2 regions of the Aeromicrobium halocynthiae genome follow, and region 1 is predicted to be linked to the other one. Evidence: predicted binding sites of a transcription regulator. Region 1 holds the regulator's gene; the other holds the start of a gene.
The links. The regulator LexA, encoded in region 1, represses DNA repair genes until DNA is damaged. The targets are predictions, from matches to a motif close to TCGAACANNTGTTCGA.
Positions count from the first base shown of each region.

Region 1 (5,855 bases):
ACGCCTGCCTGCACCGGGTGCGCGAGGGCGTCCCGGACGACCAGGGGGTGCTCGTGGAGGTGCCCGAGGGCGAGCTGGGCGCGGAGGTCGTGACGCTGCGCCGCTGGGCCGAGGACCAGGCCGAGAAGGAGAGTGTCGGCGACCGCGACTCCGCCCCCGCGCACTCCGAGCGGGCGTGGCGCCAGATCAGCGTCAACCACCGCGAGTGTCTGGGCGCCACCCGCTGCTCCTACGCCGAGGAGTGCTTCGCCGAGCGTGCCCGCGACGACGCCGCGCAGGCCGACGTCGTCGTCACCAACCACGCGCTGCTGGCGATCGACGCGATCGACGGCGTCCCGATGTTGCCCGAGTACGACGCCGTGGTCGTCGACGAGGCCCACGAGCTGGCCGCGCGCGTCACGCAGGCTGCCACCGCGGAGCTCGACGCGGGCGCCGTCGAGCGCGCGGCGCGGCGCGCCCGCTCGCAGGTGCGGGGCGAACGTGCCGACCGTGCCGTCGACGACCTCACCGAGGCCGCCGACGCGCTCGGTGACGCGTTGAGCCACACGCAGGTGGGTCGGATCGAGCGAGCGGAGGAGGCGCTGTCCGAGGCCCTCGCGATGGTGCGCGACGCGGCCCGCAACGTGGTCTCCGCGCTGGTCAAGCCCGCCGACGAGAAGGACGGTGAGGACGCCGGCCGTCAGCAGGCCAAGGCGCAGCTGGAGGAGCTGCGCACGATCGCCGAGCGGATGGCTGCGGGCAAGGAGACGGAGGTGCTGTGGGTGGCAGAGACGCGCAGCGGCGCGCCGCTGCTGCGCATCGCGCCGATCGACGTCTCCCTCGCGCTGCGCGACCGACTGTTCGCCGAGAAGACCGTCGTGCTGACCTCGGCCACGCTGACCCTCGGCGGCGGGTTCGACCCGCTGGCGGTCTCGCTCGGCCTGCCTGCCGGGGACGAGGAGTCGTGGCGCGGCATCGACGTCGGCTCGCCCTTCGACTACGGCCGCCAGGGCATCCTCTACGTCGCCAAGCACCTGCCGGCTCCGGGCCGCGACGGGCTGCAGGAGGCGCAGCTGGACGAGATCGCCGCGCTCGTCGAGGCCGCCGGCGGACGCACCCTCGGGCTGTTCTCCTCGCGCCGGGCCGCCGAGGCCGCTGCCGCGGCGACGCGCGAGCGACTCCCGGACCTCGACATCTGGTGCCAGGGCGACGCGCAGCTGCCGGAGCTGGCGCGGCGATTCGCGGTGACGGACTCCACCTGCCTGTTCGGCACGTTGAGCCTGTGGCAGGGCGTCGACCTGCCGGGCTCGACGTGTCAGCTGGTGATCATCGACCGGGTGCCGTTCCCGCGCCCGGACGACCCACTCATGAGCGCCCGCCAGCGTCTGGTCGAGAAGCGCGGGGGCAACGGGTTCATGAGCGTCGCGGCGAGCCATGCCGCGCTGCTGCTGGCCCAGGGAGCCGGGCGGTTGATCCGCCGCGCCGACGACCGCGGGGTCGTGGCGGTCCTGGACCCCCGACTGGTCACCGCCCGGTACGGGTCGTTCCTGGCAGCGTCCCTGCCGCCGATGTGGCGCACCACCGACCGCGACGCCGTGCTCGGCGCGCTGCGACGACTCGACGAGTCCTGACGTCGCGGTCGGTGGGTCAGGGCTGACGCCCTGCGCTGGTCGGCCCCCGGGTCAGAGACGACGAAGGACCGCGGTGACCTTGCCCAAGATGGTGGCGTGGGTGCCGTCGATCGGGGAGTAGTTCTCGTTGTGCGGCATCAGCCAGGTGGCGCCGTCCTTGCGCTGGAACGTCTTGACGGTGGCCTCGCCGTCGAGCATGGCGGCCACGATCTCGCCGTTCTCGGCCATCGGCTGCTGGCGCACGACGACGAAGTCGCCCTCGCAGATCGCCGCGTCGATCATCGAGTCGCCCTGGACCTGCAGCAGGAACAGGGTGCCGTCGCCGACGATGGAGGCAGGAAGGGGAAGGACGTCCTCGACCCGCTCCTCGGCGAGGATCGGCCCGCCGGCGGCGATCGTGCCGACCATCGGGACGTACGTGGCGGCGGGGCGGGCGTCGCCGATGCCGGTGGAGTCGGCCTCGTCCTCCTCGGCCGGACCGAGCGTGCGACGGGCCTTGAGGACCTCGGGCAGGAAGATCTCCAGGGCACGCGGCCGGTTCGGGTCGCGCCGGACGTAGCCCAGACGCTCCAGGACGCGCAGCTGGTGCGCGACCGAGGACGTGCTGGCCAGGCCGACGGCGACACCGATCTCGCGCATGCTGGGCGGGTAGCCGTGCTTCTCGATCATCTCGCGCAGGAAGACGAGGATCTTCTGCTGCCGCTCGGTCAGGCCGGTCATCTCGTCGACCGGACCGTCGGGCAGCTCGCGCGGGGAGTTCTTGGAACCCTTCGGGCGGCCGCGGCGGGGTGCCTGGGCGGTCGTGCCCGCTGGCGTACCAGCCTCGGGGGAGTCGGAGGTCTTCGTGTCGTCGCTCATGTGATCACCGTAACGACCTCCACGGACAGATCCAAACATCTGTTCGATCGGCGTGTCGTGAACACGCCTCGCGAAACTTCTTGCGAAAAATTTCTGCCCGCGATTCCAGGCCTGATGGGGTCGATGTCGCTCCCGCGTTCGATTCGGGGCTGTTTTTGTCCGAGGTCTGTCGTAGTGTCGTACACGTGTTCGATCGAACGTCTGTTCCCCGTCGCACCACCCCGCGGCCCGGATCGAGTGACATCGCGGACCTCGGTCGGACACCTCACTCCACAGCACCCGTTCCCTTCCCCACGGAGGCACCCATGAGCACCATCACCCTCGCTCCCGGCCACTTCACCACTGCGCCCCGCACGTCGACGCGGCCCATCTCCTCGACCTCCGGCTCCGCCGGCGCGGTGCGCCTGACGCGTCGCGGTCGCCTCGTCGTGCTGGCAGCGGCCCTCGCCGTCATCGCCTTCGCCGTCGTGGCCCTCGGCCCGTCGGTCGTCGCCTCCGGTGAGCGGGGCGACGTCCCGGCCACCACGGTCGTGACGGTCCAGCCGGGCCAGACCCTCTGGCAGATCGCCGTCGAGGCCAACCCCACGGGCGACCCGCGCCGCACGGTCGACGACATCATGCGCATGAACGCGCTCTCCAGCGCCGGTGCCCTGCAGATGGGCCGCGAGCTCGCGGTGCCCGTCTACGAGTGAGGCACTCGAGAACGCTGTGAGGGGTGCGGCCCGAGCGGTCCGCACCCCTCACCGTGTCCGTTGTCGTGCGCGGATCGGGCTCTCTGTCGGGTTCACCTTTGCCGCCGCAGGCGTGACGTCCCCGCAGCCGGCGGTCCCGACCCTGCGCGCGTCGAGGCGACGAGCGGACGGGCATGATGACGCCATGCGCTTCCACGTCGTGGCCGACGACACCGATCGCGACGGCGGGTACGTCGTCGCTCGGCTGACCCAGCTCGGCTACCGCCCCGAGTGGCTCGACCGCGACGAGCTGCCGGTCTTCACCGATCTCGGCGAGTCGGCCCTCGTGCTGCTGCTCGGCTCCGAGCGCGGCGCCCACGAGCCTCGCTGGCAGGCGTCGGTCGAGGCCGAGGAGGCGCTCGTCCGTGCGGCGCTGCGCGCCGGCACCCCGGTGATGGGCATCTGCTTCGGCGCGCAGGTCCTCGCCCGCGCCCTCGGCGGCACCTCCTACCGGGGCGACGACCCCGAGGTGGGGTTCAAGCGGGTCGACACCGTCGACCCGGTCCTGTGCCCCGAGGGTCCCTGGGCGCAGTTCCACCGCGACGTCATGGTGCCGCCGCAGCAGGCCCGTGTCCTCGGCAGCAGCTGGTTCGGTCCGCAGTGCTTCACCGACGAGAGCCTCGGCACCCCGGCCATCGCGTGGCAGTTCCACCCTGAGGTGACGCCGCAGACCTATGCGCGGTGGGTCGACGAGGACGCCGACACCGTCCGACTGTCCGGCGCCGACCCGTCGCTGCTGAGGCGTCACGCCCTGCTGAGCGCGGGTCGTGCCGAGGCGTCGGCACACCAGCTCGTCGACGCCGCGCTGGCCTACCTGCGGGTGCGTCGGCCCTCACCGCAGACCTGAGGGCCACGTCGGCCGAGGACGCTCGCCCTCAGTCGCACGCCGCGGCGCGCAGGTCCGCCAGCGGTGTCATGGCGGTCAGTGCGGCGTCCTGCTCCTCGGATTCGACCTCCTCGAGAAAGCGCAGGTACTCCACGGCCGGCACTTCCTCCTCGGTAGGCCGCACGAAGCCGTCGGTGTAGAAGGCGCACTCGTCGGCGCCGACGAGGTCGGTGTCGACGAGCCACGTCTTCGGCGCGTCGATGCGGCCGAGGTCGTTCCCGCCGATGCCGATCGTGCGGCGCATGAGCACGATGCGCGGCTCGTCGACGTCACCGACGTAGTAGACCGCGTGCACCTCGAGCGTCACCAGCGGAGCGGGGGTGCCGGCGGCCTCGTCGGGGCTCCCTGCGTCGCCGGGCTCCTCGTCCGGGTCGACGTCCTCGGCAGCGGCCTCGGTGACCTGCCAGTCCGCGCTCACCACGACGGGCAGCTCGACCGGTTGGGCCTCGGCGTCGAAGAGGGAGACGAACAGCTGTGCGGTCGGAGGGCCGTCGGCGAGCAGCGGACTGGTCTCGACCTGCTCGGCGAAGGTGGGCCCGCCGATGCCGAGGTGGGTGCGTTGCACCTCGCTGGTCGGGCTCTCGGCCCACAGCGTCCGGTTGGTGAAGGCGTCGACGGCGAGGGCCCGGACGGTGTCGGCGGCGGTGCGCACGTCGACGGGGTCCATGCCCTCGGGCACGTCGGGCAGCTCGAGGCCACGCAGGCTGATGGCGTCGAGCTCGGTGATGCGCTGCAGGGCGTCGCCGGTGGGCTCGTCGGCGTCCTCGGCCTCGGCCGGGGTGGGCACCTCCTCCGGAACGTCCGTGCCGCCGCCGGTGCAACCGGCCAGCACGAGCACGCCCACGGCGAGACCCGCCGCACCACGACGCAGGACGCTCGCAGCGAACGGCGACGCGGTGTCTGCGGCATCGCGTGCACGGGACCAGGGGGACACGGGCCGGGGCATGGCGACCTTCCGTCGGGATCGGGACGAACCAGGATCCTAGCAACGGGGCCGCGACGCCCCCGAGGGCGCGAACCGGGGCGCGGCGCTGACGTCGGCACCGTTCGCCTGATGGCGAGGTCGACCAGCCAGGCGACGCCGAAGCGGTCGTCGAGCCGGCCGAGCTCGTCGCCCCAGGGCGCCGGGCCGAGCGGGACGACGACGTCGGCACCCTCGGCGAGCCCGTCCCAGTACTCGCGGATCCGCTCGTCGTCGCCGCTGAGGGAGACGTTAATCGACGTGCCGGTCACCGGGTCCGGCGCCTCCGGTGGGGTGTCGGAGGCCATGGTGCGCCCGGCCCGTTTCGGTGGGACGTCCCGCGAGGGCCCGGATCCGTCCTGACCTCGGGCCCTCGCGGTTCGCGGCTCACAGCGCCGGCGGCGGGAACCGCTCCCACACCCGGTGCCCGGCCAGCACGCCGATCAGGGTGTCCACGGACTGCGCGCCGTCGTCGCCGATGACGACGCCCGCGCCGCTGGGGTTCAGTCCGGCGGCGGCGAGGACCGCTTCGGCCTGCCCCCAGCCACCGATGGCCTTGGCGTGGCGGTGCATCTCCCCGAGCAGCAGGGCCATGCGCGGGTCGAGGCGCTGGGCCTGGGGGCCGGTTCCCGCACCGTCGGCCGGCGGTGGAGCGCCGGCCTCCGCGTCGAGCGCCTGCACGGCGTCCGGTCCGGGCGGGAGCGGTCCGGCGACGAGGACCGCGTCGAGCTCGATCGAGCGAACGGTCGTGTACGTGCGCTGGACGGCCATCGGCTCGCCGTCGCCGTCGTCGAGCACGCCGCCGCGGT
Region 1 covers NZ_BAAAPY010000006.1:139,195-145,049, forward strand. The annotation lists gene ABD213_RS10100 (ATP-dependent DNA helicase) at 1-1,610, shown strand, start outside; gene lexA (transcriptional repressor LexA) at 1,662-2,468, opposite strand; gene ABD213_RS10110 (LysM peptidoglycan-binding domain-containing protein) at 2,774-3,160, shown strand; gene ABD213_RS10115 (type 1 glutamine amidotransferase) at 3,345-4,046, shown strand; gene ABD213_RS10120 (hypothetical protein) at 4,075-5,019, opposite strand; gene ABD213_RS10125 (catalase) at 5,434-5,855, opposite strand, start outside.

Region 2 (5,855 bases), on a different contig from region 1:
CGTCGAGCACGGCGACCGTGGCGGGGACGGCCCCGTGGCCGCGCACGAGCGACTCGAAGCCGCGGGCCGCGTCGAGGGCCTCCTCACGCGGGAGGCCGTGGGAGATGATCGTCGACTCGAGCGCCACGACGGGGGTGCCCGACGACAGGGCATCGGCCACCTCGGGTCTGACGATCAGTGGTGCGTCGGACATGTGGTGCTCAGATCGTGGTCTGGTGGAAGTTGGCGTGCGACCGGGAGGCGGTGGGGCCGCGCTGTCCCTGGTAGCGCGAGCCGTACTTCTGTGATCCGTAGGGATGCTCCGCGGCGGAGGACAGCCGGAAGAAGCACAGCTGACCGATCTTCATCCCCGGGTACAGCTTGATCGGCAACGTGGCGACGTTGGCGAGCTCCAGCGTGACGTGCCCCGAGAAGCCCGGGTCGATGAAGCCCGCGGTCGAGTGGGTCAGGAGACCGAGCCGGCCGAGGGAGGACTTGCCCTCCAGCCGCGCGGCGATGTCGTCGGGGAGCGTGACGGTCTCGTAGGTGGAGCCGAGCACGAACTCGCCCGGGTGCAGCACGAAGGTCTCGTCGCCGTCGACCTCGATCGCACGCGTGAGGTCGCTCTGGTCCGCCGCCGGGTCGATGTGGGGGTACTTGTGGTTGTCGAAGACGCGGAAGAACTTGTCGAGCCGCACGTCGATGCTGGACGGCTGGATCATCGCTCGCTCGAGCGGATCGAGGCGCACCCGGTCGGCGTCGAGCTCGGCGAGGATGTCGCGGTCGGAGAGGAGCACGCGGTCACTGTACCCAGCGGATCGGCCCACGGTGGCGGCTATGGTGGCCGCCTCATGTCCGATCACGCGTACGCCCAGATCCGCTACGAGCTCTCCGACCACGTCCTCGTGGTCACGCTCGACCGTCCCGGGCGTCGCAACGCCTTCACCCCCGTCATGGCCGACGAGCTGGTGGACGCGTTCGCCCGCGCCGACGCCGACGACGACGTCCGCGCGGTCGTCCTGACCGGTGCGGGCGACCACTTCTGCGCCGGAGCGGACCTGCAGGGCGGGGAGAGCGCGTTCGACTCCTCGGGGCGGCCGAGCACGGAGGACCTGGCGGGACGCGTCTCCCTCGCCGTCTACCGCTCGCTGAAGCCCGTGATCGTGGCCTTCGAAGGCGTCGCGGTGGGCGTCGGTATCACGATGGCGCTCCCCGCGGACCTGCGCATCGCCTCGACCCACAGCCGGTTCGGGTTCGTGTTCGTGCGCCGTGGCATCGTGCTCGAGGGCGCCGCCGGCTGGTTCCTGCCCCGACTCGTCGGCGTCGGCAAGGCCCTGGAGTGGAACGTCACCGGCCGACTCGTGGAGGCCGACGAGGCGCTGACCGCGGGCCTGCTCACCGAGCTTTGCGAGCCCGGGGAGGTGCTTCCCCGCGCGATGGAGATCGCGCGGGAGATCGCCGAGAACGCCGCCCCGGTCGCGGTGGCGCTCACGCGTCGCCTCATCTGGTCCGGGCTCGGCCAGGCGCACCCGATGGACGCCCACCAGGTCGACTCCGCCGTCCTCGCCGAGCGCGGCGCCTCCCCCGACGCTCGCGAGGGCGTCACGTCGTTCCTGGAGAAGCGGCCCGCAGAGTTTCCCGACCGCGTCTCGACCGACCTGCCTCCGACGGGCGGCTGGTGGGAGGAGCGGGAGTACCAGGAGCCGGACGCGTCCACCTGAGTCGGAAGCGAGCCGAGACGTGCGCAGCCAGCAGTGCTGGACGCCCTCGTGCCCGACGTGAGGGCGCGGGCGTCGAGCCTTCCAGAACGCGCGCCCACCAGGGCCGACCCGAACCACCCCCACCCACGGTGGTCTGGGGGTCCCCCCTGCGCGGAGTGCTCGGGGGCGTAGCGCGGAGCGCGCCGAAGGCGCTGGTCCGCGCGCATCGAGGCCACGCCCGGACTCTGCGGACTCTCCAAAACCGACTGTCGGTGGTCGAGCGTATGTTTGATTCATGGACATCGGGGAGAGCACGAGCGAGGAGGCCATGGTCATGGCTGCTCGCACGGCGGCTCGGGGTGAGGCGGCAGTGTATTCGGCGATGCTCGCGTTCCGCGACGCCGAGGAGGCGCGGATCAGCCGGCTGGACTCCCCGATGCGGCAAATGGTGGAGCGCTCGGCGATCCCGATGACGATCGGTCAGGCCATGGGACTCTCGGAGAACCAGGTCTGGTCCCGCCTCGCGACCGCCGACCGGATGGTCGCCCACGCGCCCACCTGCTGGGCCGCGTTCACCGAGGGGCTCATCGATGCCGCCCGCGTTCGCGAGATCTCCACGGGATTGGACCGGCTGGAACGGGAGTCCTCGTGGGCGCTGCTCGACGAGAAGGCCCTCGCCTACGCCACCACCCACACCACTGCTGAGCTGCGGGCCTGGATCAAGCGGTTCGTCACCCGCATCGAGCCCGACGAAGCGCTCGAGCGGGCCGAGAAGGCCCGCGCCCAGCGCCACGTGTCCCTGCACCACCTCGAGGACGGCATGTCCTGGCTCTCGGCCTACCTGCCGTCGCACCAGGCAGCGGCGGTGATGAAGCGCCTCGACCGCGCCGCACGCATCCCCGTCGACGACGAGGACGACCGCACGTTGCCGCAGCGGACCGCCGACCTGTTCGTCTCCTGGCTCACCCACGGCGACACCACCGCAGAGCCCACCATCGGTGGCGACGTCGCGGTGATGATCGAGGCCGACGTCCTCACCGGACTCATCGACGGCCACGCCCAATCCAGTGATGGCGAATGGTCCGTCCCCGCATCGTGGATCCTCGAGAACATCGACCCCGACGACACCTTCTGGCACCGCATCATCACCGATCCCGTCACCAGCGACGTTCTCGCTCACGACTACGTCGGACGGTTCGCCCCCGAGACCCTCGCCAAGGCCATCAGGTTCAGGGACGGCGTCTGCCGAGCACCCGGATGCCGGGTCCCCGCCGAACGATGCGACCTCGACCACCGAGAACCCTGGCCCACCGGGGCGACCAACGGATCGAACATGTGGGCACTGTGCAGGAGACACCACTCCATGAAGGGCCACGACGTCCTGCGATGGATCCTGCCCACCGGCCGCCAAGTCTCCGCCGAAGCCGCCCTCACTGGCTGAGCTACGCCCGACGACCGATCGGGCAAAAGATGGCTTCACGACCGAGCGATGCCGCGCTCGGAGCCGATGACAGGATCCCTCGCAACGCGCTCCGCGCGAGGAGGTGGGGATCCCGACAGCGTCTCCTCGCTGCGCTCGGAGCCGATGACGGGAATCGAACCCGCGTATCTTGCTTGGGAAGCAAGCGCTCTGCCATTGAGCTACATCGGCGAACGGCCTCACTGTAGCCGACGGGTGAACGTCGCGATCCGGGCGCGTCCGAGCGGCATCGGCGGTGTTCCCCGGCGATGACGATCCCTTGAACACGTCATGTCGACGCCGAGCCGCCGACGACGCCCGCGAGCCGGGGCTCTACGGTCATGCCCATGACGCAGCCGCTGACCCTCCCGGCCGTCCCGTCGTCGACCCCCGCTCCGGACTCCCCCGCAGCCTGGACGACCCGGACCATCACGTTCCCGTCGCCGCCGCAGGCCACCGCGCCGGTGCCCACCGACCGTCCCGGCGACTTCAGCTACTCCAACCTCAGCGGCCGTCCCTCCGGCTCGATCGTCCGCGCCCTCGGCACCGTCGTCCCAGGGGTGCGCAGCATCATCGACGACATCGCTCCCTTCGCCTCCTGGTGGGAGCAGCGCAACCGAGAAGCCGTCGGGTCCGGTCGTCCGCTGTGGATCGTGCTCGGCGACTCCCTCTCCCAGGGCATCGGCGCCACCTCTCCCGACCGGGGCTGGGTCGGCCGCCTTGCCGACGACCCGCCCGCGTTGCTGCGCGGCATGGAGGTCGTCAACCTCTCCTTCAACGGGGCCCGCGCCATCGACGTGCTCGAGCGCCAGCTCGACGTGTGCGACGACCTGCGCCGTCACCACGACGTCGCCCGCGTGACCATGCTGATCGGCAACAACGACCTCATGAAGCCGAGCTGGTGCCGCGAGCTGCCCGCCACGCTGCATCGGCTGCTCGACGCCATCCCTCAGGGCACCGTCGTCGGCCGACAGCCCGGGATGCAACGCACCGCGCGGCTGTTCAACCGGATGGTCGAGGTCGCCGCCGCCCGTCGCGGGCTGCACGTCGCCGACTTCCGCATCCCGCACCTGCGTGACTTCGCCGGCCGTCTCGGGCGCGACTTCTTCCATCCCAACGACCGCGGCTACGCCGAGATGGCCGCAGCGGCCCGCCTCACCGTCTGAGTCCCCAGGCGCCGGCGAGACTGGTCGGCGGGACCAGCGGCTCGGTGCTTCACTGGGCGGATGGACCCGGAGACGGCCTTCACCTACTCCAACCTCAGCGGCAGGCCCCCCGGTCCGATCGTCTCCGCCCTCGCCAAGGTGTCGTCCGGGGTCCGGTCGGTGCAGGAGCAGGTCGAGCCGTACGCCCACGCCTGGCAGGAGCACAATCGCGGCGCGGTCGGCGAGGTCGCCGCCGGACGCCCCTGGTGGGCGGTGCTGGGCGACTCGATGTCGCAAGGCATCGGTGCGAGCGCCCATGACCGCGGCTGGGTCGGGCGCCTCGCGCCGCAGGTGGGTCTGCCCTCGGTCAACCTCTCCTTCAACGGCGCCCGGATCGCCGACGTCCTGGAGCGCCAGCTCCCCGCCATGGAGGACCTCGCTGCCCAGCACCGCAGTCCCGCCGCGCTCGTCACCCTCATGATCGGCAACAACGACATGATCAGCCGCCGCTGGCGCAGGGAGATCCCTCGAGCGATGCGCGACCTCCTGCTCCGCATCCCCCGCGGCACCGTCGTCGCCACCCAGCCCGCCGCACACGGCGCGGCGCTCACCGTCAACGAGGCCATCGACGAGATCGCTGCCACCGGACGCATCCAGGTGGCGGAGTTCCGCGTCCCTCACATGCGGTCCTGGCGCGGCTGGGTCGCCGCGGACCGCTTTCACCCCAACGACGAGGGGTACGCCGCGATGGCCGAGGTCATGGCCGGCGCCGTTGCGGGCCCCTGGTCCTGACGCCTCCCTCCGCCCATGGGTGAGAAGTCCCTGAGAGATTCGGTACGGACGCGTTCCTCACCCGGCGGACGTCGCACAGTGACCTCACGCTGAGCCTGTGAACGACGACGCGAGAGAGGCGACGCTGCTGCGGGAGGCGCGCCTCGGAGACCGCACAGCCTTCGACGGCATCGTGCCCCGTGCTCGGCGCCTCGGGCCACGCCCAGCGCATCGCCGGGACCGACGTGATCGAGGTGCGCGCCGCGATCGACCTGCGGGCCGACGCCGACCTCGTCCACGAGGTCGCAGCCCGCACCAGCCAGGAGGTCTCGTCCTCCCTGAGCGCCGTGAAGCCCGCGACCCGCGTGCTGCTCGACGCACCGCGACGACTGTCGCGCCTCACGACCAGTGGACCGGCCCGGGTCCACTGACCCCCAGGAGACACGACAGAAAGGAACGATCATGGGATTCGCTGACAAGGCCAAGGAGGTCATCGGGGACGTCACCAACGACGACGAGCTGAAGGCCGAGGGCACGAAGGATCAGAGCAAGTCGAGCATCAAGGATGCCGGCGAGAACGTGAAGGACGCCTTCAAGAAGTAGGCGTTCCCCGAGGGCCCCGACCACCGTGTTGTCGGGGCCCTACGCTGACGTCATGTCCCTCGTCCTGCTGAGCTCCGACGGTGCGGTGCGCACCATCACCCTCAACGCTCCCGAACGCCTCAACGCCCTCGACCGGCCCCTGCTCGACGAGCTTCGCGCCGCCGTGGAGACGGTCGCCGCCGACACCGACGCCGCTGC
Region 2 covers NZ_BAAAPY010000002.1:142,125-147,979, reverse strand. The annotation lists gene ABD213_RS04755 (pseudouridine-5'-phosphate glycosidase) at 1-193, opposite strand, end outside; gene dcd (dCTP deaminase) at 201-776, opposite strand; gene ABD213_RS04745 (enoyl-CoA hydratase-related protein) at 831-1,700, shown strand; gene ABD213_RS04740 (HNH endonuclease signature motif containing protein) at 1,975-3,120, shown strand; tRNA gene ABD213_RS04735 (tRNA-Gly) at 3,260-3,330, opposite strand; gene ABD213_RS04730 (SGNH/GDSL hydrolase family protein) at 3,486-4,304, shown strand; gene ABD213_RS04725 (SGNH/GDSL hydrolase family protein) at 4,365-5,075, shown strand; gene ABD213_RS04720 (hypothetical protein) at 5,255-5,485, shown strand; gene ABD213_RS04715 (CsbD family protein) at 5,517-5,657, shown strand; gene ABD213_RS04710 (enoyl-CoA hydratase) at 5,710-5,855, shown strand, end outside.
Region 2: ABD213_RS04740 (HNH endonuclease signature motif containing protein) is a predicted target of LexA. The motif match lies at 1,956-1,971, and genes of this name have one in related genera.